DNA from 3 places in the Paenibacillus sp. T2-29 genome. Region 1 is predicted to be linked to each of the others. Evidence: riboswitches for the same ligand, from Rfam matches in the RefSeq annotation. Region 1 holds a riboswitch; each other region holds the start of a gene.
What was found. A riboswitch is a leader RNA that binds a small molecule or an ion and turns the genes downstream of it on or off. The one in region 1 is predicted to bind cobalamin.

Region 1 (10,264 bases):
GCTCGATTTCCGTGCTTATTGGTCTGTTCGCAGGTACTGTAGTCGCCTATGCGATGGGAATGGTGCATTTTGCTCCCGTAGCGGATGCTTCATGGGTGAGTATTGCGCAGCCGTTTTATTTTGGCAAGCCAGAATTTAGCATTATGGCGGTATGCACGATGATTATCGTCAATATTGTCAGCATGGTCGAGTCTACGGGGGTTTATCTGGCAGTAGGTAAAGCGATTGATCAGAAGGTGGAACAAAAGCAAATCGTCAATGGACTTCGTTCGGAGGGGCTTGCGATTATGCTGGGCGGTATTTTTAATGCGTTCCCTTACACGGCCTTCTCGCAAAATGTGGGTCTGATCTCGCTGACTCGCGTCAAATCGCGTAACGTTATTTTTGCTGCGGGCGGCATTATGGTCGTTCTCGGTTTGCTGCCTAAGCTGGCTGCTTTGACGACAGTGATTCCTAACGCTGTGCTGGGTGGGGCGATGATCGTCATGTTTGGTTCGGTTGCTGCATCAGGTATGTCTATTTTGTCAGAAGTAGATCTGCGGAAGGAAAGCAATCTGCTGATCGCAGCATGCAGTATTGCTGTAGGCCTAGGCTCAGCTGTTCTGCCGCAAATGTTTGACCAACTGCCTAGCTTTGCCAAAATGCTGCTGCAAAATGGTATTGTATCGGGCTCGATTACGGCAATTGTCTTGAACATCGTTTTGGCAAGAAAACAGGGTGAATCGGTCAAAGGTGTAAATGTCTCGGAGGTTCCACAGAAGGTTTGATGAATAGGAAATAAACCAAAACAGCCGGAGAGAGGGGGTAGCCTCTTTTCCGGCTGTTTGGCATGGGGTTATCCAGAACTAGTTATTTATTAAGCAGCATGAAGTTATTGATAAACACCCTTCTTGTATGAAAATGGGGGATTGAGAACCTACTAGAAAAGTTTGCTAGAGTAGTAGGTGAAGGAGTGGTATAATCTACCTTATGGACTTTGAATAGTGGTGGATGTTTTCCGACCATGGCGCAGCTTCCCGAAAGGGGGTGAAGCCGATGGTCAACCTTGTGTCGTGCTACGATGTGCTACGTTGGATGGTTACGTTACTAAGCCTGGTGTTTAGTATTCGTAAGCTTTATCGATGGCTGCGTCGGAAATTTCGGAACAAGCGAAAACCCACCGCGTAATTAGGTTAGGCGCCTAACGGTGGGTTTAGCTAAGCATTTAGCGCGCCGTGGTGATCCACAGCCCTTCAAGTCCTAAGAGTCTTTGCCGTTGGAGCGGCGAAGGCTCTTTTTAGTATACGGATACGGTGGGTATCTCTATACCTAATTTTAGCACGTGAATTGCGTGCACGCAACGTTAAGACATACCCTCAATTGCGCGCAAGCAATGAAGAGCCATGGTCTTGATTCACACTATATCGTTCAAATTTAAATTATTACGCAACATTTGTTGACAAGCCAGTAGCAACAAAATAAGATAATCCTAAATCGTAATAAAAAGGAATAAAGGAAGAAAACAGGTGTGAACGGGACAACTCTATGTACGAGGTTTTGTTGAGACGATGTAGATAGTTGTTGAGCGTGTTCACTTAAAAGGGAAGTTCGGTAGATTCCGACACGGACCCGCCACTGTATACAGGCATCAGCAGGGTACTGCTGGAGCTTTCAGAATAGCCACTGGAACTGTGAGGAACCGGGAAGGCCTGAAAGATAAGCCTGGAGTCAGGAGACCTGCCTGTTTTGACATCACTGTCAGACCCACGGGATGCTGGGGAGGTGGTTAGGCGTGCTGCATACGGAATGTCTGAAACCGATCTGATCCCTTCTATGTTTTTGGAGTTGGCTTTGAGGTGAGTTTTGACATTTTATAATGAAAGCATTTCTGACTGCTGGTCAAGTGGTTGGGAATGCTTTTTTCGCGTTTTGCGTTAGGTTTATACGATATTTTACAAGATAGAGGAGGACATGTGGGATGATAGGCAATCGTAATAGGCGTTCATGGTTCATATGTACAGGATTGCTGCTGCTGATGGCAATTATGGCTCTTTCGGGATGCGGCACAGCCACGAAGACGGAGGATAGCTCAGGCAAGGGTGAGAATACGCCTGCACAACAGACTCCAGCAGGTAAAAAGCTGGTGATGGCGTATACGTGGAAACCGTCAGGCGTCGATCCGCATGGAGACAATAGCTGGGATGTGATGCGTTCCGGTGCCGGTGAGACACTCATTCGTTTGAATGAAAAGTTGGAGCCTGTGGCTTGGCTAGCCAAGGAATGGAAGCACGACAGTCCTAACGTGTGGACGTTCAGCTTGCAGGATAGGGTCACTTTTCATGATGGAAAGAGTATGGATGCAGCAAGCGTAAAAGCATCTTTGCTGCGCTCTATCGAGAAAAGTCACCTGGCGAAGGATTTACTGGATGTGAAGTCCATTGATGTAAATGGCCCGCTGACGCTGAAAATCACGACAAACCAGCCGAATGCAGCGCTGGCATCCAATCTGGCTGATCCGTCAACGATCGTGCTGGATGTGGCATCCATGAAAGATGAGCAGAGCTACCCTGCAATGACAGGTGCTTTTAAAATCAAAGCCTTTAACAAGGATCAATCCTTGGTCGTAGAGCGTTATGACGGATATTGGGGCGAAAAGGCACGACTGGCTGAAGCAACGATGGAATTCATTACGGACGGTAATTCGCGCCTGATGGCGTTACAATCCGGTGAGGTGGATGTAGCGACGGATATTCCGGTAGATAACGCAGAGGTACTAAAAAAGAACGACAAGCTACAAGTGCTGTCGGCTCCGTCCTTGCGTACCCATATGATTGTGTACAACATGGAATCGCCTGTGTTCAAGGATGCGACCAACCGTAAGGTGGTGGACAGTCTGATTCCGCGCGCATCCATTGTGAGCGCCGTCATGAGGGGCTTCGGTACGGAAGCAAGCAGCCCGTTTCCGAGTATTCTTCCCTTCGGTAAGATTGAGCGTAAAGCATTGAACGGAACGACAGAGCAGTTGTTGACGAAGGATGGCTGGCAGAAGGATGCCCAAGGCACATGGTCCAAGCAGGGCAAGCCATTCGAGGTTACGCTGCTGACCTTCCCTCAGCGTCCGGAGCTATCCGTCATGGCTGAGGTTATTCAGAGCCAGTTGCTGAATGAGGGAATCCAGGTCAAGATTCGCAAGGTGGAAAATATCGACGAGGCGTTGACCAAAAACGATTGGGATTTTGCTATGTACAGCATGCTCACGGCCCATACAGGAGAACCGCAGTATTTTATGGACATGTTCTACTCCTCTACAAGTGAAGCTAATGTAAGCCGTTATGCTTCCAAACCGCTGGAGGATATTCTTCACAGCCTGAAGTTGGCAAAGGATACCGCACAGCGTAATGCGGTAACACTGCAAGCGCTGGATATCATCAATACAGACTTGCCGCAGTCGTTCATTGTACACCCTGACAATGTGTTTGGCGTGAAAAAAGGGGTAGAGGGCTTTACGCCGCATCCGATCGAGTATTACTACATTACAGCGCAATCTGATATTGCGGAATAACGGGCTACGTATCCTATGATTCGTTTTATACTGGAACGTGTGGCGCAGCTGCCCATCATTGTATTCGTTGTATCCACGCTGACTTTTGTACTGATGAGGCTGGCCCCTGGTGACCCTGCCCTCATTTTACTCACCGCGCATAATGTTCCTGCTTCTGGGGAGGCGCTGACCGCGCTGCGAAACGAACTGGGCTTGAATGAGCCGCTTCATATTCAATATGTGAACTGGCTGCGGGATGTGTTCACGGGACATTGGGGAACCTCATATGTGTCCAAGGAGTCGGTGCTAAACGAACTGTGGAGCAGACTTCCCGCTACAGTGGAGCTAGCTTTGGCGGGCTTTGCCGTCATGACGGTGCTTACGCTTGGGATGGGGCTGGCTGCCTCGCTAAAAGTCAGCGGTCCACTAGATCGTCTGGGCAGGCTGTTCGCTTTGCTGGGATCGTCGATCCCTTCTTTTTGGCTTGGTTTTCTGCTAATCTATCTATTTTCCGTTCGCTTGGGCTGGCTCCCATCCATGGGAAGGGAGGACTGGACACATTTAGTACTCCCAGCGCTGACGCTTGGTGCAGGATTGGGAACGGTGCAAGCTCGTGTATTGCGCGCTCAAATGCTGGAGCTGAGTGACCGCAATTTTGTGAAGGCAGCGAGGGCTCGCGGTTTTTCCCGTATGCATATTCTCTTTTTTGAGCTATTTAAACATGCCGTTCTGCCAATGATTACGCTGTTAGGTACGAATCTATCATTTATGCTGGCAGGTAACGTCATCGTAGAGACCATTTTTTCATGGCCAGGGTTGGGCAAGTATTTTATAGATGCAATTACGCAGCGGGATTACCCGGTGATTCAGGGATATGTTATGTTTGCCGCATTTTTAATTGTAGGTGTTCAGTGTTTGGTGGATGTGGTCCAGACGGTGATAGATCCAAGGCTGCGTTTGCGTTAAGGGGGAAGCTGAAAATGAAAAAGATACGGCTTTCCTTTAGAGGAAGCTTGCTGACAGGGGGCGCACTGTTTGGCCTGATCGTGCTGCTCGGATTGCTGGCTCCATGGGCCGCCCCTCATGATCCTCTGCATGTGGACCTTCTGAACCGTTTGGCACCACCCAGCCGCAAATATCCTTTCGGTACGGATCATCTGGGTCGGGATGTGCTGTCACGGCTCATTTACGGAATTCGGTCGAGCGTGCTAATCGCGTGTGCGATTACGGTAGCAACGCTGTGTATTAGTCTGCCTACAGGCATGCTCATTGGTTATGTGCGAGGACGCGTGGATCAGCTGATTATGCGGGGAATCGACGGCGTACTGGCTTTTCCTGATATTATTTTAACGGTAGCGATTGTGGGTATTTTGGGGCCGGGTTTCGTCAACATGACCTTAGCGATTATTGCGGTACGGTGGGCGGGCTATGTCCGCTATATCCGTAGTTTGGTTCAAAAAGCTTGCCAGGAGGACTATGTACGGTATGCCCGTTTGTCCGGTAATTCACACGTGCGCATACTAAGGCGTTATGTATTGCCACAAGTATGGCCGCAATTGTTGGTTTATACGGTATGGGATATCGGACGCGTGGTGTTAATGATCGCTGGGCTCTCCTTTCTTGGACTGGGTGTACAGCCGCCCAAGCCAGAGTGGGGTGTGATGCTGCATGATGCAACCTCGTATTTTCAGGTGGCTCCGCATGTTATGATCTTCCCGGGTTTGGCGATTATGCTATTTGTGCTTGCCTGCCAGCTTCTGGGTGATCATTTTTCAGAAAAGGAGGCGGCGAAATAGTGGGGGAGCGACCAGTCACGGGGCGAAAGGACATAGAGCAAGCATACATGCAAAAACCGTTGTTACACGTGGAACATTTGGAGATTTGCCGTACAGGTGTAAGAGCCAGCGGAAGCGAAAGCAAACCGCTATTACGGGATGTGAACTTTTCCGTCTACCCAGGGGAAATTGTAGCCTTGACTGGGCCAAGTGGATGCGGCAAAAGCCTGACCGCACACGCAATCGCGGGTATGCTGGACCCCGGTGTTGGTGTTGCGCAAGGGTGCATCTACTATAACGGGGAAGACATTATCCCGTTCCATGAACAGCGCTGGCAAAGACTGCGCCGTGAGGAAATTGCCCTGCTCATTCAGCAATCGCTGAGCGGGCTGAATCCGATCCGTACCGTCCGCGCCCAGCTGACGGATACGCTTAGACTGAACGGGGGGCGCCTGATGCGCGCCCAGAAGGAGCTGGGGCAAGCTGATGCTGCCCCGTCCCACACTGCATCGCAGCCCCAGGGTGTGCTGTCACGGATGCGGCTGATGCTAAATCGTGTCACAGAGCTGGCTGGAGGCCGTACTATTCCAGGGCAGGAAGCCTATTTGTGTTCTCTGCTCCGCAAGGTCGGTTTTGCCGATCCTGAGCATATTCTGTCATCATATCCTTTTGAACTAAGCGGAGGTATGTGCCAAAGGGTACTGCTGGCTGCAATGTTAAGCTCTGGTCCGCGCCTCTTTATTGCCGACGAGCCTACTACAGCGCTGGATGTTATTAACCGCGACAAGGTTCTGGCCTTGCTTCTACAGTTGAGGGAAGATTTCGATCTCACGATTTTGTTAATTTCACATGATCGTCAGGGGATAAGCCGCATAGCAGATCGGGTGCTGGAGATGACCCCGGAAGGAAGGATGCAACCGTGATACTGGAATTGAAGAACGTCACCAAAGCTTACCCTGTCCGCAGACGGAGAAAAGGCTGGTTCAACACGAGACAGAGTGAGCAGCAGGCTATACAGAAAGTGAGTCTGGAATTACGACAGGGAGAATGCCTTGGATTGGTTGGAGAAAGCGGAAGTGGCAAAAGCACGCTGGCACAGTGTATCCTGGGGCTGGAGTCGTTGACTTCAGGGGAAATCTGGCTGGATCACCAGCCCATACATACTAGAAGGATGAAGGATATTCATTTGTACAAACGAATCCAGTTGGTTGCGCAGGACCCGGCCTCTTCACTGCATCCCCGTATGACCATTCAAGATATTTTGATGGAGCCGATCCGTAACTATTTTCCTGAGCGAAAAGTAAGGGCGCTGGATATCTGCCTTTCCTTACTGGAATCGGTAGGGTTGGAGGCTGACAGTCTGGGAAAATACCCTGCGCAGCTAAGCGGTGGACAAAAACAGCGGGTGTGCATTGCTCGGGCGTTGGCGGTTGAACCAGAAATCATCCTGTTCGATGAATCGGTCGCCAATTTGGATACGTCAACCCAGTCCTCCGTGCTAGACATGCTCAAAAGAATGCAGCTCGAACGCCAGCTGTCCTATCTTTTTATCACCCATGATCTTCAGTCCACCCGTACGTTCTGTGATCGTGTTGCCGTCATGGTTCAGGGAGAGATCGTGGAAATATTTGAGGATTGGGATGAAGAACTATTGAAGCATGAATACACGCGTGCCCTATTTCAAACATTGGCGGATTAATCCATAAATTTAATATTATACAAATTCAAAATAAATAATAGCTCTGCTTGCCGAATATTGTTGACAAAATATAATGTGGTACCTATTCTAAATATGATTATGATAATCATTATCACATATATAGAAAAGGGGAAATACATTGATGTCCGTTCGACACCGCAAGACTGCCACCCTTATGTTGGTGACACTCCTCTTATTATCCGTTATTCTGGGCTGCGCGAAGCAGGAGAACACACCTGCATCCACCTCTACTAACGGAGCTGCCAATGAAAAGTCGATCACGCTATCGTGGCCACGGGATATTGGTACAATGAATCCTCACGTATACAACCCTTCCCAACTTTTTGCACAATCCATGATTTATGAGCCGTTAGTCAGCTACAAGCAAGGAGGCAAGCTGGAGCCTGCTTTGGCTGAATCTTGGACCATATCCAAGGACGGCAAGACATATACGTTTAAGCTGCGTAAAGGTGTGAAATTTTCCGATGGAACGCTATTTAATGCGGCGATTGTCAAAAAGAACTTTGACGCTATTATGAAAAATGAGAAAACGCATAGCTGGCTTGGTATAGTAGGCGTTCTCGACAAAACTGAAGCTGTAGATGACAGAACGTTCCGAATGACACTCAAAGAGCCATACTACCCGGTTCTTCAGGATCTGTCTGTCGTTCGCCCGTTCCGGTTTTTGGGTGAAGCCGGGTTCCCGGATGATGGAGATACGTCCAAAGGAATTAAGAAACCTGTAGGTACAGGACCTTGGATGCTGGATGAATACAAGCAGGATGAGTATGCAACCTTTAAGCGTAATCCGAATTATTGGGGTACTGCACCGAAGGTGGACAAAATTACGGTCAAAATTATTCCCGATGGTGAAACACGTGTAATGGCCTTTGAAAAAGGCGACCTGGATCTGATTTATGGAGAGGGTGTTATTAGCCTGGATGCTTTCAAACAGCTTCGCGACACGAATCAGTATGTTACTACGCTGTCCGAGCCTGTTGGCACAAGAAGCCTGTTGCTCAACTCGTCCAATCCGAAGCTGGCAGACCTTCGGGTACGTCTGGCACTCCAGCATGGATTTAACAAGCAGGCGATGGTGGAAGGCGTAACCTCGGGGCTGGAGGAAACAGCGGATACGGTTTTATCCAAAAACTACCCGTATACGAATGTCGACTTACAGCTAATAGGCTATGATGTGGAAAAATCCAAAGCATTGTTGGATGAGGCTGGCTGGAAGCTGCCCGCAGGCGGCACAGTACGGGAGAAAGACGGACAACAGCTGGATTTTGAGCTGATTTTCGATAAGACCGATCCGATCCAAAAGGCGATGGCTGAAACCATTCAGGCCGAATGGGGAGAGCTGGGTGTCAAAGTGAATCTGACCGGACTGGAGCTGACGGTTCAAATCAAGCGGCTTAGATCCAACCAGTTTGATCTGTATTTCTGGTACAACTATGGTGCGCCTTATGATCCGCATTCCTTTATTAATGTTATTGCCAAGAAGAGCTTCGGAATTTCTGAGGTGCTGAGCGCCCTTCCCATGAAGAAGGATCTGGATCAGCAAGTACACGAAGCGCTCTCATCAACAGATGAAACCAAGCGGCAAGAGCTGTATGCTTCGATTTTGAAGACGCTCCAAGAGCAATCTGCCATTGTGCCTATTTCGTATATTAAGAAAACGGCAGTGTATCAGAAAAAAATTACTAACTTTGTTTTCCCAGCTAATCGGGATGAGAATCCATTTGAGGGAATTGAAATTGGAAAGTAACTGAAACGGTGAGGTAACGTTAATTTATAGGATAGGAGGACAACTTATGATTAGCTATATCGGGAAGCGAATGGTAGCGGTCATTCCTATTGTTCTCTTTGCCACCCTCGTTACCTTTGCACTCATTCACATTTCACCGGTTGATCCCGCTGAAGCTTATTTGACGGCTGCTCATATTTATCCTACCCCGGAAGTCCTGGAGCAGAAAAGACATGAGTTCGGACTGGATCAGCCATTGCTGACACAGTATATGCATACAATTCAAAGAATCAGTCGGTTGGATTTTGGTACTTCGTATCTGACCAACAAGCCAGTGTGGGATGAGGTGAAGGCTCGATTGCCTGCCACTGTTGAGCTGGCCTTAAGCAGCATGGCACTATCTATACTGGTGAGCATCCCGCTGGGTGTGTTGGCGGCGATGCGTAAAAATGGCTGGATCGACATACTGAGTCGGGGGATTTCGTATTTCGGGGCATCTATTCCCCAGTTCTGGCTGGGATATTTGTTAATCTTCTTTTTCTCTGTCCGATTGGACTGGCTACCTGTAGAGGGCCGGGGAACGTGGCAGCATCTGGTGTTACCGACGTTGACTCTGTCGCTGGTTCTGATTGCTTTATATACGCGTCTGTTGCGATCCAGTGTGCTGGAACAGCTTCAGGAAACGTATGTACAGTATGCCAGAACCAGAGGAATACGCGAGCGGGTGATTATGCTCAAGCACATACTCAAAATGGCTATGACTCCGCTAATAACAAGTATGGGCATGAATCTGGGCAAGTTGCTGACTGGAACGATTATTGTGGAGCAGGTGTTTTCATGGCCCGGGTTTGGCCGTTATTTTGTGGAAGCCATTTTTAACCGGGATATTCCCGTCATACAATGCTATGTGTTTCTGGCGGCATGCCTGTTCATCGTATGCAATTTGCTCGTTGATCTGGTGCAGTTGTATATGGATCCCCGAATTTCCTCGAAGGGACGAGCAGAGCAGTGATGATAAGGTTGCGTAAAATGTTCAAGGATCAAAAAGTAATCGTGGTTTGCTCAGTCGTGCTGGCAGCCCTTTTTATCATAATGGCGCTGGCTCCGTGGCTGGCTCCCCATGATCCCGTTAAGGTCAATTTACTGCACAAGCTGGAAGGCCCTTCAAAAGAGTATTGGCTGGGAACGGATCATTTGGGTCGGTGTAATCTATCCCGGCTGCTGTATGGAGCACGAATTTCGCTCGGCTTTGCGACATTAATTTTCCTGTCCTCGCTTAGCATCGGTGTTGTAATCGGATCAATTGCAGGTTATTTGGGCGGTTGGGTCGATAGTGTACTGATGCGGTTTTGCGAAGGCATTATGGCGTTTCCCAACTTGGTGCTTGTGCTCGGCATTGTCGGTATTTTTGGGCCGGGTCTCATGCAGGTGCTGTTTGCCTTGATGCTGGTGCAGTGGGTGTACTATGCCCGAATGTGCCGCAATATGGTCGTCAGTCTGAAAGAGCAGAATTTTATAGCGGC
Region 2 (10,264 bases), on a different contig from region 1:
GAAGCTATTGGTAGCATCGTTTCTGCAATTTTCGATATTACAAAGCAGATTCAAATGTTGTCCCTGAATGCCTCCATTGAGGCTGCCCGTGCGGGCGAGCATGGACGGGGCTTCGCTGTAGTTGCCGGGGAAGTTCGCAAGCTCGCAGAGCAATCCAAAGAAGCAACACAGGAAATTTCGGACTACTTGGTTACCATTCAGGAAGTATCGCAGCAATCTGTGGACTCTGTGACCCAGGTTAGCCGTGAGATTCACTCGGGAACAGAAATGGTTCAGCAGGCGAGTTTCGCTTTTAACCAGCTAAGTGAGCTCATGCAAAAGATCAACGCTACGATTCAAACCGTATCCGCAGCAACAGAGCAAGTATCCGCCAGCTCGGAGGAAGTATCTGCTTCCGTGGAAGAAACAGCTCTCATTGCTGCCAATGCACAGCATATGATTCAGGAGATCGGTTTAAATGCCGACGAGCAACTGAATGAAATGGAAAGCCACAGTGAGGTTGTTCGTCAATTAAGCCAACAAGCAACTGAGCTGCAAAAGGCGGTCCAAAAATTTAAAATTAAGTAAGCTGAGCTGCTAAAAAAGGTATCTCTCAGTCACAAAAATGACTGTAGAGATACCTCTTTATTTTTTAAAAGCGAATTTAAAGGATCTTCCATGAAGAAGTTTATGAATCCATCCCCAGAATGCGATAAACTTGCTTCATATCTAAATGAGCGCGTACCACCTCTGCGACACGGTCAAACTCTTGTTCCTTGGCTTCACGTACAGTAAAAGTGCTATCTAAAGCTGCCAAGCCCTTGGCTTGTCGCAATCCATCCAACCAGGACCGGCGAAAACGGTCATTATCAAACACACCATGCAAGTAGGTTCCCCATACCTTACCGTCAATCGTGCCCCAACCTTCCTCAAAGGCGGCCCCTTCCCCACGCTGAATCTGGAATAATGTTTTCATATTCGTTGAGTCTGGAGTCCTGTCTATAGATACATGTGGTTCCGTGACATACTCCGTAACACCCATATGTATTTCATAACCTTCAATGATTGGCTTGGCGGCAGAACCTGAATCAGGTGCAGCGCTTAGCAAAAGCGGGCAATGATTAGACAGGGTTCCTTGAACACGCACGGTTTGCTTTTCCTTTAAGAAGGTCGTGGATAGAGCTAGCCATCCTAATCCATCTGCCTGCTGCGGCAACCCAGATTCGACGGCATCGGGGTCAAATAGCGCTGTGCCCAGCATCTGATAGCCCCCACAAATACCAACCAGTTGCGTGCGTCCCGTCTTCATAGCCTCTCGAATGTCTTCCTCCAGCCCTCTTTCACGCAATTCCAGCAGGTCTCCGATGGTGTCTTTGGTTCCCGGTAAGATAATAGCGTCCGGTACGCCCAATTGTCCGGCCTCTGTGACATAACGTACGCTCACGTCAGGCTCTGCAGCCAGAGCATCCGTGTCCGTAAAATTGGAAATACGCGGATATCGTATCACCGCAATATCTAATTCTTTATCTTTTGCTGACCGCTTAGGCTTCTTGTCCAGTACGACCGAATCCTCTGCTTCAATACGAATGTCCGGTAAAAAGGGCAATACACCGATTACAGGAATACCTGTCCGTTCTTCCAGCCAGTCTAATCCCGGTTGAAGCAGGGACAAATCGCCTCTGAATTTGTTAATGATAAATCCACGGATACGCTGTACTTCATGGGGTTCCAGCAATTCGATAGTCCCTACCAGAGAGGCAAAGACACCGCCCCGGTCGATATCCGAAACCAGCAATACTGGAGCATCCGCCCAGCCTGCAAGGTTCATATTTACAATATCGCGGTCCTTTAAATTAATCTCTGCCGGGCTGCCCGCCCCTTCCATAAGCACAATATCATAGGTATCACGCAGCCGATTCAGCGCATCCATAACGGTATGCTTGGCTTGTGGCAAAAAATCCTTTCGGTAATCAGAGGCGCTCATATAGGCATAAGGTACACCGTGTACAACAATTTGTGAGTGCATGTCCTTGACCGGCTTAATCAGAATTGGATTCATATCGGTCGTCGCCTCAATACCACAGGCTTCGGCCTGCACACCCTGAGCACGTCCAATTTCCTTGCCGTCCTCAGTAACATAAGAGTTTAACGCCATATTTTGTGACTTAAACGGTGCGGGACGATAGCCGTCCTGCAGAAAGATCCGGCACAGCGCAGTCGTTACTACGCTTTTGCCCACATCCGACGCTGTTCCTTGAAGCATCAATATAGCTGCCGGGTTCGTGCAGGACGGTTCGAAAGTTGACAATTGCCTCTTCCCCTTTAACGAATTCATTTCAAATTGGGTCACAACCCGTACAAAATGACAATAAACAGCAACAAAACCGTCTCCAGCAATTCGTTCAAAGCTCCGTATATATCCCCCGTAAGTCCCCCAAGGCGACGGTTAATACGGTTTGCAACAAAGGTTCCAGCTCCGTAGGCCAAAAGCGGAAGCAATGCAAATCCTAGCCAGATTGGAAAAGACCCAGAATACGAAAGATGCATCTGTAAGTATGCCCCTGCTAACGATAGGCCCCCTGCTTCCTCTGTTACTGTAGCTAAACCTGTAAAGATATATTGCCCTGCAGCAGCGCATAGCGTCACTAATACTGCCCAGAATACGGCCAGTCCGACACGTTTACCGTTCATATCAGCAAAACGCGCCGCCAGCCCATCATCGTTACGGGCTTTAGGCCAGCGCCTCATCGCATGTACCATAAACCAACGGCTCCAAACCATCGGAAGTATCAGCAAGCCGGACGCATTTCGCTCAACCAGCACGGTATACAACAAAGAAGCCTTGAGCATGAGTAGCAGCACACAAGCAATAACACCCATTGCTCCTACACGGCTATCCTTCATAATTTCCAGCATCCGTTCACGGGACCTGTAGCTAAACAAGGCATCAGCCGCATCCATCCACCCGTCCAGATGCAGTCCGCCCGTCAACCACACCCAGACAGCAAGGGTAAGAATCGCACATGGCACTGGTGGCAGCACCATAGCCGTAAGCGCCGCAAAGCTCCAAACGATAATGGCAATAACCAAACCAACCAGCGGATAATAGCTTGTACTGCGTTTCAGCAACTCCGGGGAAAAATCCAGCTCCGCCTTGACCGGTAGACGGGATAAAAATTGAAAAGCCGCAGCAACAGCCTGACGTTCACTGCTCATAGCTTATATTCCAACTGTTTAAGTTCTACGGGGATACCCGCCGTTACTAAAAAAACTTCATCACAAAGACGGGCAATCCGCTGATTCATAATCCCGCTCAAATCCCGATACAGCCTTCCAAGCGGATATTCTGGTACAATACCGTCACCGACCTCATTGGTTACGATGACAAGCGATCCCGGATACTGTTCCACAGCTGTTGCCAGTTCATCCATGGCGGCTCTGGCGACAGTTTCACCGTCCTCGCCTGCGGCCAGCAGTACGTTCGACAGCCACAGGGTCAGGCAGTCGACCAGCACCATAGACGCAGGCTGCGACGCTTGAGCGTTGCCAAGTTGACGCAGCAGCTCCGGCAGCGCCTGCGCTTCCTCCAGCGTCTGCCAGTCATACCCGGCAGAATCGCGCTGGAGCCGATGAAGAGCGATGCGCTCCTTCATCTCCACGTCATAGGCTTGGGCCGTTGCAATGTAGCAGGCGCGCGGCGCGCGCGCCATGCATAATCGCTCGGCAAAGCCGCTTTTTCCGCTGCGTGCCCCGCCGGTCACGAGCGCCTTCATCGCTGCGCGGCTCCCTGACCGTCCGATACGCCTGCATCGGCAAAGGTCGCCATTTCGCGCATAATGCGGCACGCCGCATCAATCAGGTGCAAGCTCAGCGCACCGCCCGTGCCCTCCCCGAGCCGCATGTCCAGATGGAGCATGGGCTCCAGCTTGAGCTGGCGAAGCACCGCTGAATGTCCGCGCTCGTCCGAGGCGTGCGAAGCAAGCACGTACGCCGCGCTTGCAGGCGCAAGCGCGCGTGCAGCAAGGGCAGCCGCGCCGGAAATAAAGCCGTCCAGCACCACTGGACAGCGATGTGCGGCTGCGCCGAGGATGACGCCTGCCAGGGCGGCAATCTCCAGACCGCCAACCTTGGTCAGCACGTCCAGCGCGTCATTGGCATCCGGCTGATTCACATCCAATGCGCGGCAGACAACGGCTATTTTACGGGTAAGACCCACCGAATCTACACCCGTCCCCCGGCCTACGATAACTTCCGGCTCAAGCCCGGTGAGCGCACATACAACAGCAGCACTGGCTGTCGTATTTCCAATGCCCAGCTCTCCAGTAACGAATAGCCGTGTACCACCTTTAACCGCTTCTGCTACAGCTTCAGCTCCGGCCAAAACTGCTTGTTCCGCTTCCGTACGCAGCATGGCTGGCCCTTTAGCCATATTCGAAGTGCCCATGCGCACCTTACGATTCACCAAATCCGGGTGAGAAACATCCGCATTCACGCCAACATCTACTACCTGGACATCAGCGCCCGCATGACGTGCCAGCACATTAATTGCTGCGCCGCCTGACAGCATGTTATACAGCATTTGCTGCGTAACCTCAGCTGGAAAGGCGCTAACTCCCTCTTCACACACACCATGATCCGCAGCCATGACCATCACCGTTTTACGATCAAATTCAGGCTTGTCCACACCAGTAATTCCTGCTAACTGGATGGCCAAACTCTCCAGCTTTCCAAGACTTCCAGGTGGCTTCGTTAATTGGTCCAAATGTGCTGAAGCTGCCGAAGCCGCCACTCCATCCGGCTGGGCAATGCTATCGATCAGCTGACGCAGCTTGTCGTTCATATCTTCCACTCCCTGCTCTTTTTTTAGTATGTTCCCATTCTCCTATTGGTCTGCTGTAGACGCAGCGCTTCTGCGCAGCAAGAGCTGCGGCACACCGCTATCGGGATGCGGAAGCATCACAGGCTCAACACCATATACACGACGAATCCGGTCCTCTGTTAGCAAATCCGATGAAGTACCCAATCCTTCAACCATTCCATCCTTAAGTACAAGCAAATTATCGCAAAACTGTGCCGCCAAATTAAGATCATGCAGGACAGCAATGATTGTCACGCCCGTTTCTTGGCGCCATTCTGCCAGCAACTCCATAAATTCAAGCTGATAGCGCAAATCCAGATAGGTCGTAGGTTCGTCCAGCAGCAATACCTGTGGCTCCTGTACCATCACCTTTGCTAATGCTACACGCTGTCGCTGTCCCCCACTCAAGCGGTCCAATGTTCTGTCGGCCAGTGAAGTTAGACTCAATCGCGCTAGGACCCGATCCGTAATCGCCTCCACATCAACTCCCTTTTCCCTGCCTAGCCAGTCCTGATGAGGAAACCGTCCCATTTCTATAACTTCTCTGACGGTGTATCTCACTGGAGGAATTCCCTCCTGCTGGAGTACGGCTACAAGTTGGGAAAGCTCTTTTCTGCTGTAGCTACCGACCTTTTTACCATAGATATGAACACTTCCAGAAGTGGGCTGATCTACGCCAGAAAGCAGATGCAGCAACGTCGATTTTCCACTCCCATTCGGACCAATGATCCCCCACCAAGCTCCTTCGTCTACGTTCCAGCTAATATTCTTCAACACATGGAACTTTCCATAAGCACGGGTCAGGCCTGCTACCTCTAGCGCCCGATCATACACCTTCTGTAATTCACTTTGTTTGGTCACAACAGATCCCCCCTGCGTAGCTTCTTGTTCCGGTACAGGAGATACGCGAAGAATGGTGCCCCAACAAAGGCCGTCATAACGCCCAGAGGAATTTCCATTGGGGCCAACAACGTGCGAGCCGCCGTATCTGCCCAAGCCATAAAAATAGCTCCACCCAGTGCAGATAACGGAACAATCATCCGGTAATCGGGACCTGCCATCAGACGAATGATATGAGGCACAACAAGTCCAACAAAGCCAATGACTCCACATACCGAGACAGCGGCAGCTGTCAGCAAGGTAGATATGATCAGGACAGATAGCTTCGTCGCATCTACATGAACCCCCATATGAGCCGCTTGACGTTCTCCCAAAGCCAGAATATTCAGCACCCGTGCCCGGTTCCATAGAAACACCAGCCCAACGATCACGTAAGGTAAAAGAATTCCCGTATATGACCAACCTCGCAGACTGAGACTTCCCATCGTCCAGTACAATATTTCATTGACTGTTTCCTTCGACATGGCTGCCAGAAAAGAAACAATGGCTCCCCCAAAAAATTGCATCACCACACCTGATAAAATGAGGCTTTGGGTCGGAATTTTCCCACCTTCACGCGCCAACGTCAACACCATCCACAGCGTCAGCATGCCGGTTATAAATGCAACTAGCGGAAGCGTCCATATACCCACAAATGAAAATTGAAGCCCCCAATAAATCAGTACTGCTGCTCCGACCGAAGCTCCCGAGGATACCCCAAGGGTATACGGATCAGCCAAGGGATTACGCAACACACCCTGAAATCCGGCTCCCGCCAGCGCCAGCGCTGCTCCAACCAACATTCCCAGTAACACCCGTGGCAATCTGACCTTCAAAATGATCTGCTCTGAGGATGTATTCCAATCCGGTGTAAACGTATCACCTAACCACGGTAGGTGGTTGATCAAAATACCTGTGATTTGGCTGACCGGAAGACTGACCGAGCCGATGCCAAGACAGAGTAGCAGCGTCAGCAGCAGCAAGACAAGACCTGTCACCCCAAAACCGATCAGTCTACGGTTCATTTGAAAATTTCAGGGTACACGCCCTTAGCCACTTCCTTGAGCCCTTCCGTTACGCGTGGCCCCGGACGACTGATCAAATTATCATCCACGGCAAATACACGATGGTTACGAACAGCCGATATTTGATCCCATCCACTACGAGCTTTAATGATATCGCCGAGGGTCTGGCCTGTTTTGTCGTCCTTCACACTTTTGCTGTACAAAATCACGTCAGGGTTTGCAGCTATAATATTTTCCTCACTGATTTGGTACCACCCCTTCTGCGTAGCACCTACATTTTCACCACCTGCTAATGTAATCAGCTCGTCCATAAACTCGCCTTTACCCACTGTCCAGCCTGGTGAAAACTCGACGTATACCCGCAGCTTCTGCCCTTTGCCGATATTTTTAACTCCTTCTTTCACTTCTGCTACATCTGCTCTCATCTTGTCAGTCACCGCTCTCGCTTCTTTCTGATGATCGGTGATTTTCCCATACAATTCGATGTTAGCTATGACATCTTCAACTGTTTTCGGTTCTGTTTTAAAAATCATAATTCCCATGTCACGCAGCTTAGTCGTAGCCTGTTCACTAAGTGAAATCCCTGCAAAAACAACTTCCGGGTTCGCAGCAATGATCGCCTCTTCGTTCGGTTTCATAATACCGCCCATTTTAGGCTTTTTCGTAGCTGCCTCCGGGTAATCAGAGTAGTCGGATACACCAACAATTTCCTTATCCAGTCCGATAGCGAACAGCGCCTCGGTTTCTGCCGGGGAGACGGAAACGATCTTATCCGGTGCTTTTTTAAATGTAAATTCCTGTCCTGTTGCATCCTTAAGCGTTAGCGGGTAAACCGTTTTGCCCGGAGGCACTTGTGCGGTTACGGTCTGTCCCGGCTGCTGTGAAGAAGCTTGGCCCTCTTTATTTTCTGCATTTTTTCCATTTGCGCCACATGCACTCAGCCCAACTGCCAATATCAGCGCCAATAGACCTGTAGTCCATACCTTTATTTTTTTTCCTGCCATGATTTGCACCCCTTCATACATAAATCGTTAAGAGCGTTACTTGAACTTCATCCGATATTTTCTCATTCCAGCCTTCTTTTCCTATCAAAAACCCCCGCATCCTCATATCAGGACACAGGGGTCACGTTAGCACAGATCGTGCGCAGGCGGGCAGCTTCTTTCCGCATGGACAGTCACTGCGAACACGTCATCCTTTCCTCGAAGGATTATGGTGACAGGCGGACGGGCAGGTATCCTGACTTATGGAAAATGCATGTCCTGATATTCTTTCATATGCTTGGCGGCACATAAAACAGGGCTAATGAGCATGTTTCCATTTACAGTGGCGGGACCGCGTCGGACTCACACCGACTTCCCTTTTAACAACGCAATAAAGGAAAGCAAGTTCCTCACATGGCGCCGACCTCGTCTGCTGGATATTTGATGTAGTGGTAGTCAAGCCGTTCTTTTACTTGATGATTATAGGTTAAAAAGAGTTAGCTTACAACCCAAACAGTCGCTTTATTCGCCTTGTTTAACCTAATGAGAAAGCAATCTTGCTATACAATTGTGCGGTCCTATCAACCTTAACTGAATCCTAAATGCTTCTCCCGGCTTCGGATTCAGACTCCAAAAATCATGGCCAGGCATAAGCATACAAGCCAACTGACGAATTACACCACCATGCGTGACAATCAAAACAGAGGGCGGCGCAGCATTCGACTCCATTGGCTGAACCTCCAAAGCAATGCGCCACGCAAACAGAGAGTCTAGGAATTCACGCAGACGATTCACAAAATGAATCCAAGGCTCTCCTCCAGGTGGGGTGAATTGTTGCGGCTCATCAATCCAAGCGCGATACAACGCCACATCCTTAAGCATGTCATACGTTTTTCCATCCCACTCACCAAAGTGAAGTTCTCGCAGACGTCGTTCCATGATAGGAGGCATAGCAGAGAGGGAACATTCAGACGTCAATGCTGACTCCGGCAAAATGATCTGCAAGGTCTGGCGACATCGCAACAAGTCGCTGCAATAGATTCGAGCAAAGGAATGTCCTTGCAATTTTTTCTGTAAAGTCTTTAACTCCTGCTCTGCTCCCGACAGCAAACCCAAGTCGGCATGTCCCAGATATCGACGTTCCTTATTCCATAAGGTCGTGCCATGACGAACTAGCACGAGCTCCATGTCCCACTGCAGATCTTCTTTAGCATCATTCGGCTTACTAACCTGTTGTGAGTTCGGACTTGGTGCACTTTCTCGCACTCTTTTTCCTTCTGTATCTTGTTTCAAAATCGTGTCACTCCTCACTGCATCCATCCCAAGGCAAAACACCCTGCAGCTCCCATCAAACACAATCCTACAAACATAGTGGATACGGCGAACATCAGCCGGATCGTATGCCGGATATCCTTCGACTCCAGCGGTCGTATCCCTTCGCCCATATATGCCCGAAAGGAGCGTATGCCGTGATACACATTATAGCCACCGAGACGAATCCCTAGGGCACCTGCCACCGCTGATTCGGGAAATCCGCTATTTGGGCTTGGATGCAGACGGGCATCCCGCTTGATTGTCCGCCAGCTTCTTGCAGCATCCAGCCGATACAACCACGACGCTATCACTAGCATAACTGCTGTCATGCGAGCCGGAATGTAGTTAGCTACATCATCCAGCCGTGCCGAGGCCCAGCCTAAATGCAGGTACTTTTCATTTTTGTAGCCAACCATTGAATCGAGGGTGTTTACGGCACGATATGCCAGTGCCAAGGGTGCTCCCCCGATCAGGGCATAAAAAAGCGGGGAAATAATGGCGTCCACGATATTTTCAGCGACCGTTTCGACGGTACCGCGCACAATTTCGGGCTCGTCAAGCTGCTGCGTATCCCTTCCGACAATCATGCCTAGCTCCCGACGTGCCGCAGTCAGGTCATTCGCCTGCAACGCTCGGTATACTGCCATCCCTGCGTCCTTTAGACCTTTGGAAGCAATCGTAGTTGCAATCAGAACAATTTCTACGACGACAGACAACCACGGGTGAATCCAGGCAAGCACACGCAACAGCCCCCAGGCAAGCACAAAGGAACCCCCAGCCACAATAAACGGAAGCAGTATGCCCGCACGTTTCAGTCCTCGGTCACTGCGGACCTTACGGCGAATCGCTTTTTCCAATGCTGAAATGGCATGTCCCATCCCGATGACTGGATGCGGCAACCATCTCGGATCACCGATTAGCCTGTCCAGCAGATAGGCTGCCATGATAACCAAACTAACTATCACGCCGCTCCTCCTCCAGCACTTCACTCAGTGCAGACAGCAGCATATTGTTGGCTTCGGCGTCCTTAACCGCAATTCGAAAATGGCTCGCTGACAGTCCAGGATACATGGCACAGCTACGTATAAGAATCCCGCGTTGTCCAAGCGCCTGCTGAATAGCCGATGCACTCCACGTTCCCGGCGCCCTTGCTAGCACGTAATTGGCTTCGCCGGGAACGACACCACAGCCCCATTCCGCCAAGGCAGTCAGTAAGCGACTGCGCT
Region 3 (10,264 bases), 190 kb from region 1:
CAAAATAGCCAATTTGGTGGTGTCTCTGCCAATAAAATAGATTGGGACCTTGCTCCATACGTTGCTCGTTCCTTCCGCAAGCATCTGCGCAAAGGACTCCGGCTGTTCGAGGAAGAGCTAGACTCCCGTTGGTCTGACGAAGAACTGCATCTAGCCAACACCCATTTGCAAGAAACCTGTCCTCGTTCATACTCATTCGCACGCGAAGAGACGGAGACAGAAACCCGGCAGGCCGCTGAATCGCTCATTCATAACCTGAACACGATGAGCAGCCGGGCAGGGGGGCAAATTCCGTTCACTTCACTAAATTACGGGATGTGTACGTCTGCTGAAGGTCGGCTTGTTTCGCAATCACTGCTGGAAGCCACAATTCGCGGACTCGGCAGCGGGGAAACTCCTATTTTTCCACAACATATTTTCCAATGTAAAAAAGGAGTCAACCAGGCAGAGGGCGATATCAACTACGACTTGTTCTTAAAGGCGGTAGAGTGCTCCAGCAAGCGGATGTATCCCAATTTTGTGAATGTGGATGCTACCTTCAACCTACCCTATTACCGCGCAGATGACCCGGATACCATCATTGCCACGATGGGGTGCCGTACCCGCACCATTTCTGACCGTTTCGGCAGAAATCGTCAGAGCGGCAAGGGCAATCTCTCATTTAATACCATTAATCTGGTACGGCTCGGGATTGAATATGGTATTTGCACAGGTAAGCGTCTGACACCTGACCGTGATCGCTTTGACGCGAGATTGGAAGAGGTTATGCGAATTGCAGTAGACGGTCTAATCCATCGCTATCATATCCAGACCAGCCAGCCAGCCAAAGCCTCGGACTTTATGATGCGCGAAGGGGTATGGGAAGGCGGAAAAGAACTGGCACCTGATGAGAAGGTGGGAAACGTCCTCAAGCACGGTACACTTTCGATTGGTTTTATCGGGCTGGCTGAGTGCATGAAAGCATTATATGGAAAACACCACGGGGAAGATGATGTTGTATACCGTGAAGCACAGCGAATCATCACTTCCATGCGCATGTATTGTGATCGAATGAGTGAGCACTACAATCTAAATATTACACTGTTCGCGACGCCTGCCGAAGGTCTGTCGGGCAAGTTCACATTGCTGGATCAACGTGACTTCGGAGTTATTCCTGAAGTAAATGACCGGGAATATTACACGAATTCCTTTCATATTCCGGTGTATTACAAGCTTCCCGCTGCACGTAAAATCAGCTTGGAGGCTCCGTTCCATAATCTATGTAATGCGGGTGCAATTTCATACATTGAGCTGGACGGTAATGCACGGAATAACCCGGATGCATTTCTTAAAATTGTTCAGTACGCACTTCAACAGAACATCGGCTACTTTTCCATCAACCATCCGGTAGATCGTTGTACGGAATGCGGCTATGAAGGAATTATCGGGACAAGCTGTCCTCAATGCGGCACAGATGAGGAGCACACGCACTTTCAGCGTTTACGTCGGGTAACCGGATATCTGACAGGAGATTATACCGTTCGTTTTAATGCTGCCAAGCAAGCCGAAGTTCGCGACCGGGTGAAGCATAAGTGAATTTGTGCGGCTATATTCCGGAATCTCTGAATGAAGGATACGGCCTGCGCACCGTCGTATTCATTAGCGGTTGTCGCCATGCCTGTCCCGGCTGTTTTAATCCAGCTTCGTGGAACTTCCGCGCAGGGGAGCCATTCACGCCTGAGCGTCAACAGGAGGTTATCCGTGATATCATGGATAACCCGCTGTTGGACGGACTGACTCTCTGCGGGGGAGACCCTTTTTTCTCAGCAGCAGAATGCTCGCAATTTGTACGTGACTTCCGCGCGGCTTGTCCCGACCGAACCGTATGGGCCTATACAGGCTTTGTTTACGAGGATCTGCTCATGGATCCGGAACGACAGGAGCTAGCTCTTTTGTGTGACGTGATTGTAGATGGCCGTTTTGTTGAACAGCAAAAAGATCTGACCCTCCCCTTTCGGGGCAGCCGTAATCAGCGCCTGGTAGATGTCAAAGCCAGTACTCGAGCAGGTTACACCGTTTCATTGACTTAAAGGCGATGTTCTACTTAGCAAGATGCTATACAAAAGACAAGTCCCCCACGATGGGTTGGGATTGTCTTTTTTGCATATAACTAACAGATTCCACTCCAGTTTCTATTACTGTTTCTATTGCACATCCTGTGAGTTTCACTTATGATGGTGAACAAGTATACGAGTGCATAATTATTCGTCATACCTTAATCGCATAGCCTGGAAATAGGTGTCTGTTCTATTCAGATCAGACTTAAAAGGGAAGCCGGTGCAAATCCGGGACGGTCCCGCCACTGTAAACGGGGAATGTTCAGCTACTCATACACCCACTGGTCCAAAGACCGGGAAGGGATGCTGAACGTCATGATCCGCAAGTCAGGAGACCTGCCTATTTTAACAACATCGCAGTACCTACGGAAGATAGGGAGGTGTTAAGAGCAGTCGCCGTATTTTTGAATTTTAATCGCGGAGGCATTCTTTCCCCTACTCATTTTTAGCCTTGGGGACAGAATGCCTTTTTTGGTACGTAAAAATAAACTGGCTACCAGTTAGGAGGAAACCTACATGTCCATTAACGAACGATCTGCATTGTCGGGTTTGATTAGCAGTAATCTGGGTTATCCGCGTATTGGTGGGAACCGGGAATGGAAGAAAGCACTGGAGCGCTTCTGGCAGGGTAGTATTGACGAAAGCGAACTGCATAGTGAGATGAAAAGATTGCGTCTGGAGCATCTGAGCAAGCAACGTGACAAAGGGATTGATCGCATTCCTGTCGGAGACTTCTCCTATTACGATCACGTGCTGGATACATCCGTGATGTTTGGTCTCGTCCCCGAACGCTTCAACTATCGTTTTACAGGTCCAGTTCCTCTATCTGTGTATTTCGGGATCGCACGTGGGCAGAAGGGAGCTACTGCCAGTGAAATGACCAAATGGATGAATACCAATTACCACTACATCGTTCCCGAATTGGCGAACGCGGCTCCGGTGCTCACTGAAAACAAACCATTACTAGCTTATCGTGAAGCAAAGCAGGAGCTAGGCATTGAAGGTAAACCGGTTCTCATCGGTCCCTATTCATTTGTTGTTTTATCCAAAGGCTATGATCGTAAGGATCTCGCTTCTATTATACGAACCTTCCAGCCTTTATACGCCCGAGTCTTGTCAGAGCTAGCAGCAGAAGGCGTTCAATGGGTCCAAATCGATGAACCTGTCCTGACCACCTCATTCCCGGCAGAGGATCTGGAGATTATTCAGGAGGTCTATGAAGCTTTGACCCAAGCTGCACCCTCGTTGAACATCATGCTGCAAACCTACTTTGGCAGCCTGGACCATTATGAGCGTCTGACTGAACTTCCGGTACAGGGACTGGGTCTTGATTTTGTATACGATGATGGCGAAAATCTTCAGCATATATGCCAGCATGGCTTCCCTAAAGGGAAAACGCTGGGTGCTGGTGTCATTGACGGACGCAATATCTGGCGCAGCGACCTGAATGCCGTGGCTGCACTGTTGGACCAATTAGCAGAACAGACCACTGCCGCACAGCTTATCGTACAGCCATCGTGCAGTCTGCTGCATGTGCCGGTCAGTCTGGACGCAGAGCATAAGCTGGACCGAGAACTGGTGCATGCACTAGCCTTTGCCGATGAAAAGCTGGATGAAATCGCAGTCTTGACGGCTGCACTTGGTAAGCACGATCCATCCGCACTTGCCAAGCTTGAGCAAAGTTCGGATGCGGTAGCCCGCTTCAACCGCTCCACGGCAAGGGTACAGACAGCTGCCGATTTGGCCGACCTGCTGACAAAAGAGCCACTGTCACGCAGCGTTCCTTTCGCCGAGCGCCGGGTGATTCAGCAAAATAGGCTGAAGTTGCCCCCACTACCTACGACGACCATCGGCAGCTTCCCGCAAACTGCTGAGGTCCGCAAGGCCCGTCTGCACTATCGCAAAGGAGAATGGTCTGCCGAGCAATATCGGACATTCATCCAACAGCAGATCAAGGAATGGATTGATATCCAAGAGGACATTGGCATAGATGTGCTTGTACATGGGGAATTTGAACGGACCGACATGGTTGAATTTTTTGGCGAAAAGCTGAAAGGCTTTGCTTTTACACAAAACGGGTGGGTGCAGTCCTACGGCTCCCGCTGTGTTAAACCGCCGATCATTTACGGAGATGTGTCGTTCGATCAACCTATGACCGTGGAAGAGACGGCATTTGCTCAGTCGTTAACCTCCAAGCCAGTTAAAGGGATGCTTACAGGCCCTGTGACCATTTTGAACTGGTCCTTTGAACGTAATGATATTCCACGCAGGCAAGTAGCTTTGCAGTTAGCTCTGGCATTACGGGCAGAGGTAGAGGCACTCGAACAAGCGGGTATTAGCATGATTCAGGTGGATGAACCCGCAATTCGTGAAGGGCTTCCGTTGAAAAAAGAACAACAGCAGGCCTATCTGGATTGGGCAGTTCAAGCCTTCCTTGTGACCACGGCCACCGCTCAGCCTGCGACCCAAATCCATACACACATGTGCTATTCCGAATTCCAGGATATGATCCAGTCCATTTCAGACATGGATGCCGACGTGATTTCTATTGAAACCTCTCGTAGCCACGGAGAACTGATTGTTAGCTTTGAGGATCAGGTTTACGACAAAGGCATCGGTCTGGGTGTATACGATATCCACAGTCCGCGCATTCCTGATGTATCAGAAATGCTAAGCATGATTCAGCGTGCCTTGCGCGTACTACCATCAGATTTGTTCTGGGTTAATCCAGACTGTGGGCTGAAAACCCGTACCAAGGAGGAATCTGTTGCCGCATTGCGGCAAATGGTACAGGCGGCTCAAGCAGCCCGTGCCGTGCTGTCTGTATCCAACTAATATTTTTACCGTATCCAATCGCGTCATCATGTCCACCATATCCTATTCCCTTTCGGTCTTTCTATTAGAGATCGGAAGGGGGTTTTATTTATTCCAAGTCATATAATGTATATGCACCTTGAATATGCCCGATTTTCATCTGCTTCAGATGTACACCTAAGCCATGCTCTCGATCCCAGGAACAACTAAAATTCAAATATAGTTCATCCTTTTCCGATGAGTCGGAAATCAGTATAGATATAAGCTGCATTCGATCCAGCAATTGCTCTGGTCGCTCCACATAAGGCGCATATTCATTAGGGTCCTCTCCCCATGAGCTATATGCCTTCCGATACTTTTCCACTATGTCTACATAATAATGGTGTATGGACTCCAACACTTGAGGATGGATCTCTGACGAACATGCCATATACGTCTCCCATGTCTTTTTTTGCAGCTCTGTAGGTTCTTCTATAGTCTGTGCCTGTTCTTCAGAGTCGGCTCCCACGATAAATTCAGCTTCTACCTCCGATGGCTGCCCGCAAAAATCAAGATGTACCACACCACGTAGTACAACCTCCTCCGACACATCCCAAGTCTCATCATCCTGTTCCAATTCCCTATACCAGTGTTTCCAGTCCATCCTTTATCCACCTCTTCATCATAGGTAATCTTTAACTCTATTGAACACTCTACAATCTATCATTTTAATGAATCAAATTAAAGTAACATCCTATGGGGCCACCCAGCCAGAAATCGAGAATTTTCCAAATGAAACTACTTTATTCTACAAGATTCGCTATTCATGTAAGCCTTAAAGAAAGAAAACCAGCCCATTTTGACTCGAAGATTTTATTTTTAAAAATTTAGTACCTTGCATTAATCAGTACATGATGTTAAATTATACCTGACTACTGATTTATAATCAGTACCCGTGACAAATTATGCACAAACACACGTTTCTTCCCCTTATTCCGAACGACACCTATGAATTATGATTACATCAGGAAGGGAGCATCGCTCGTGAATGTGAACATCCAATTCAAAAAAGGGGTACTGGAACTATGCGTTCTAGTTCTAATTGGACGTAGAGACCGCTATGGCTACGAATTGGCTCAAGCCGTCTCCCGTCATATTGAAGTAGCAGAGGGAGCCCTATATCCACTGCTTCGCCGTCTGGTATCAGAGGGATACTGCACGACGTATTTACAGGAATCGACCGAGGGTCCGCCCCGTAAATATTATCGGCTAACCGATACCGGTAGCCATTATACAAGACTACTTACACGGGAATGGAATGATTTTGTCCATCATGTCGCAAGCCTACTGGAGGAAGGAAATTCCGATGAATAGAAAACAGTTTCTTACAGAGGTGGAACAGCGTCTTTCTCCTCTCCCTGCAGAGGTACGCCATGAGCTGCTTAGTGATTTGAGCCAGCATTTTGACTACGGGTTGGTTAATGGCAAAAGCGAAAGTGAGATTGCCCATGAGCTGGGTAACCCAGAAGATATTGCTCGAGAAGCGTTGGATGTTCCCAATGCAGCCTGGAACGCTTCTCCTCCGCTTCGCCAGGGCAGCTTTGCTCGCAATATTTTTACTTTCCTAGGGCTGTTGTTTCTCAATTTGCTAATCTCCATCCCGATTATGGCTACCCTATGGGCAGTATGGGCTTCATTGGCTGTGGTATCGATCAGCTTCATTGTAGCCCCCCTTCTCGCTGTTACTGATTATGCGCTAAACAGCACCTTTTACCCGGCCAAATTCTTTTTCTCTATCACGTTGACGGGTATAGGTCTATTGCTGCTGCCTGGAGTACGTTATCTCTTACTCCTTATGGTCAAGAGCACAGTACGATACTGGAAATGGAATCAGACTACCCTGAGGGGAGCTTACTAAAAACATGAATAAAAAGTGGTTTATTGCAGCAGGTCTGTGCATTGTCATCGGTGCAGCCGGAATGGTGGCCTACGGTGCTCCATGGAATCAACAAGTAATGAAAGAAACAACAGCTATAAATAAAAAGTGGACATTCACACGTGGTCAGCTACAAAACCTGAAAGTGGACAGTTCTGATGATGTTTCTATTTTGTTCACTCCTGGCTCTGGTGACCAAGGTACGATACGCATCAGCGGAGAAGTTCAGACAAAAGTCGCCGACCAAATTCATAATACCCGAATTGAGAACGGTAAGCTTACCATTCAATCGGAGCCGGCCCCTTCCTTGTCATTCTTTTCGATCACTCCTGATTTGGATCAAACGATTACCGTAGAGATGCCCTCTGGCGAAACACTAACTGATCTGCAGGTAGATGCACATTCAGGGAATGTAAAACTTCAAGATGCCTCTGTGAAAAATACTTCTATCACCGCTACTTCAGGCACTGCCGAGATTACAAACCTCCAAAGTACCCACCTGATCGCAAATTTAACATCCGGCAATTTTACAGCCAGTCAGCTTGCAGCAGATATGGAGTTAAAGCTTACTTCAGGTGATGTTACCATTCGCGATTATAGCGGTAATGGTCTTCTCTCCCTAACCTCAGGGGAGACAAATATTACACAACGGGCCGTAGCCAACTTGGAAGTGAATGCTGATTCTGGTGACGTGAAGATTAAGCAAGCTCCCGATTTTAAAGGTGTTTATAATGTCCGCTCTGACTCTGGGAATATCAATACTCCCGAATCTGTTCCCGGTAGTGTGAACGTGATTAAGGTCGAAACCACTTCAGGGGATATTGATATTTCCAAATAGAGACCTCTAAATGAATGCCTCATTAGAGGCGAAGTTTGGTTCAAGGGGTTCAACCTAGTATAATGAAACCATGTGCTCAGATGCACAACCACGTTATATAGTGATAAGGAGGAGACTGGATGGAACTTAAGAACAAAACAGCCATTATTACAGGAGCCAGCAAAGGAATCGGTAAGGCAATTGCCGAAACCTTGGCCAAGGAAGGCGTTAATCTGGGGTTAATCTCACGCACATTGACCGACCTACAAAAGCTGCAGGATTCACTGGGGAGTACATACGGTGTGAAAGTGGTGAGTGCTGTTGCGGATATATCCGATCGCACACAGGCCGCTGCCGCTGTAGCTTCACTGGAGCATGAACTGGGTGCCGTCGATATTTTGATCAACAATGCAGGCATCGCCACCTTCGGTACAGTCGCAGATATGGACCCCGAAGAGTGGGAACGTATTATTCGCGTAAACCTGATGGGAACCTATTATGTGACACACGCCGCTCTTCCAAGCATGCTGGCGCAACAGAGCGGAAATATTATTAACATTTCCTCCACAGCAGGAGAACGAGGTTTTGCAACAGGCTCTGCATATTGCGCATCCAAATTTGCTTTGATGGGATTCACGGAAGCACTGATGCAGGAAGTTCGCAAATCCAACATTCGGGTTACCGCGCTGACACCAAGCACGGTCAATACAGAATTGGCTGTAAATGCGGGATTGCCTATTGGTGACGAGGACCGCATGCTTCAGCCGCAGGATTTGGCCGATCTGACGTTAGCTGCATTAAAGCTGCCGCCACGGGTTCAATTAAAAGTAGCCGGCATTTGGACAACCAACCCACAGTAATTCGACATGACATCTTAGATTCATTGGCTGCACCAAGCTCCGGCAGACGTAATTGTTCGTCATGCCGGAGCTTTTTTAGGATAGCTATACCAAAACAAACTTTAATATAAGCGCTTTGTACTTCCAGCATACATAACATACAATTCCTGCAACCATAAGCGCATTCCAAGAAAGGGGAAAAATGATGAAGAACACAGGAATGACACGACCACTAGACCATTTGGGACGCATTGTGCTACCCAAAGAACTACGCACTTCTATGAATATTAATATTGGAGATGCCCTCGATTTTTTTATTACACCAGAGGGACTGATGATTCGCAAATATACAGGGGTTTCTTGTTATTTTTGTGGCGCCGTTGATCATTTAAGCTATTTCAGAGATCATCTGATCTGCAAGAGTTGTATTGAAAACCTGAAGAGCGATAATCCCTCCAGTCATTTGAGTGAAGCACGTCCTGTCCAGCCGAAGAAAAGAAGAAGCTACAGGAATCAGAATGAGCTCCTGAATAAACTAAAGCAGCTCATGGAGGAATACCCTAATGTCTCTCAAAAAGAATTAGCCGAAATGCTGGAATTGTCTCAAGGTCGTGTATCACAGCTTAAAAAGCTGCTCCTTTGAATCTGTCTGTCCACCTCGTTTGTTAAAAACTAATAAAAAAGAGCCTCACGGCTCTTGGATCATTCATCATTACGCAATGTCAGACTGCTCCATAATCGGGACTCGATAGGCAAGCAGGGACTCGTCTATTACGGCAGAAATAAACGTTGCTTCTATTTCAGGCACCAGTCTAAGCGCATAGTTCCATGCGTTTTCCTCAATTTGTAGCGCAAGCCGTTGCCGGGTCCCGATCCTATTCTCTTGCTCCATCGCATCGGAGAGGCCCTCTAATTCAGTATCGGCGGCGTGCCCGATCTCATGCGCAAGCACAACCGTAAAATACTCATCAACTCGATCTGCGCTGCCGAACATCTGTAAACATTGTGTTTCGATAACATCCGTATACATGGTAATGGCGTGAGCATGCATGGCATATTTGCCCCCAATCAGCCGTCCACCAGGAAAACGTTTCTCCAGCTTAACTGTTACGCCTATAGCAGCTCGTTCCAAAAGCTCAGCGACAATGCGCTCTGCCTGATTTCTCTCCAACTTAGCTTCGCTCCTCAAACCAAGATATATAAAGTTATATGTACGATATAACTTATGAAATTATGAATGTACTCATACAATACACAATACGATATTATACCTTTTTACAAAGGAGAATACCATGCCAGAAGACTATTATATCGGCTGGGGAACGCTTGCCCTTATTAATGCCGGCTTGGCACAGTCCAAAAACCGGAGCAGGCTTAACTGGTTTGTGCTCTCACTACTCATAGGGCCGATCGCGACCCTATTGATCGTTGTATGGGATAAACCGGAGTCCAGATCCAACAATTAGTCTCCCGTTAGGTTATCCAGAATGAAAAGGACAGCCTTGCGGCTTCTGCGGCAGCGCTGCATCTGTTGTTGGTTTAGCCTGTCTCGTCATATATGGCTTTTCCTGAACTCCGAAATTCGGCTTCACAAGCCGATTATCGTAAGAACTATGAAAAATATGCGTGGTTGCTGGTGACAACGGTGGAATCAGCCACGTCCAATTACCTGTCAGCGCGCGACCAGCCTTGGTTTCCCGTTCCTCAAACAACTTGAATTGTGCTGCTGCGGTATGATGATCGACAATGCTGACCCCCGCTTTTTTAAAAGAATGCAGCACAG

Region 2: it holds a riboswitch for cobalamin, as region 1 does, so the genes downstream of both, ACU1JV_RS06805 (ABC transporter substrate-binding protein) here and ACU1JV_RS14145 (ABC transporter substrate-binding protein) in region 1, are expected to answer to the same signal.
Region 3: it holds a riboswitch for cobalamin, as region 1 does, so the genes downstream of both, metE (5-methyltetrahydropteroyltriglutamate--homocysteine S-methyltransferase) here and ACU1JV_RS14145 (ABC transporter substrate-binding protein) in region 1, are expected to answer to the same signal.

Annotation. Positions count from the first base shown of each region.
Region 1 is NZ_JBREVE010000004.1:300,188-310,451, reverse strand. Features, by position in the region: gene ACU1JV_RS14150 (nucleobase:cation symporter-2 family protein) at 1-767, shown strand, start outside; cobalamin riboswitch at 1,535-1,738, shown strand; gene ACU1JV_RS14145 (ABC transporter substrate-binding protein) at 1,958-3,541, shown strand; gene nikB (nickel ABC transporter permease) at 3,557-4,486, shown strand; gene nikC (nickel transporter permease) at 4,501-5,316, shown strand; gene ACU1JV_RS14130 (ATP-binding cassette domain-containing protein) at 5,316-6,218, shown strand; gene ACU1JV_RS14125 (ABC transporter ATP-binding protein) at 6,215-6,994, shown strand; gene nikA (nickel ABC transporter substrate-binding protein) at 7,137-8,762, shown strand; gene nikB (nickel ABC transporter permease subunit NikB) at 8,809-9,753, shown strand; gene nikC (nickel ABC transporter permease subunit NikC) at 9,753-10,264, shown strand, end outside.
Region 2 is NZ_JBREVE010000002.1:229,899-240,162, forward strand. Features, by position in the region: gene ACU1JV_RS06770 (methyl-accepting chemotaxis protein) at 1-567, shown strand, start outside; gene ACU1JV_RS06775 (cobyric acid synthase) at 668-2,287, opposite strand; gene cobS (adenosylcobinamide-GDP ribazoletransferase) at 2,326-3,195, opposite strand; gene cobU (bifunctional adenosylcobinamide kinase/adenosylcobinamide-phosphate guanylyltransferase) at 3,192-3,752, opposite strand; gene cobT (nicotinate-nucleotide--dimethylbenzimidazole phosphoribosyltransferase) at 3,749-4,819, opposite strand; gene ACU1JV_RS06795 (ABC transporter ATP-binding protein) at 4,862-5,698, opposite strand; gene ACU1JV_RS06800 (FecCD family ABC transporter permease) at 5,695-6,741, opposite strand; gene ACU1JV_RS06805 (ABC transporter substrate-binding protein) at 6,738-7,745, opposite strand; cobalamin riboswitch at 7,954-8,168, opposite strand; gene ACU1JV_RS06810 (histidine phosphatase family protein) at 8,265-9,017, opposite strand; gene cbiB (adenosylcobinamide-phosphate synthase CbiB) at 9,032-10,003, opposite strand; gene cobD (threonine-phosphate decarboxylase CobD) at 9,993-10,264, opposite strand, start outside.
Region 3 is NZ_JBREVE010000004.1:105,289-115,552, forward strand. Features, by position in the region: gene ACU1JV_RS13240 (anaerobic ribonucleoside triphosphate reductase) at 1-1,575, shown strand, start outside; gene nrdG (anaerobic ribonucleoside-triphosphate reductase activating protein) at 1,572-2,069, shown strand; cobalamin riboswitch at 2,259-2,454, shown strand; gene metE (5-methyltetrahydropteroyltriglutamate--homocysteine S-methyltransferase) at 2,613-4,931, shown strand; gene ACU1JV_RS13255 (DUF6985 domain-containing protein) at 5,020-5,553, opposite strand; gene ACU1JV_RS13260 (PadR family transcriptional regulator) at 5,934-6,263, shown strand; gene ACU1JV_RS13265 (DUF1700 domain-containing protein) at 6,256-6,807, shown strand; gene ACU1JV_RS13270 (DUF4097 family beta strand repeat-containing protein) at 6,812-7,663, shown strand; gene ACU1JV_RS13275 (3-ketoacyl-ACP reductase) at 7,783-8,502, shown strand; gene ACU1JV_RS13280 (AbrB/MazE/SpoVT family DNA-binding domain-containing protein) at 8,687-9,124, shown strand; gene ACU1JV_RS13285 (hypothetical protein) at 9,194-9,652, opposite strand; gene ACU1JV_RS13290 (hypothetical protein) at 9,774-9,947, shown strand; gene ACU1JV_RS13295 (nitric oxide synthase oxygenase) at 9,960-10,264, opposite strand, start outside.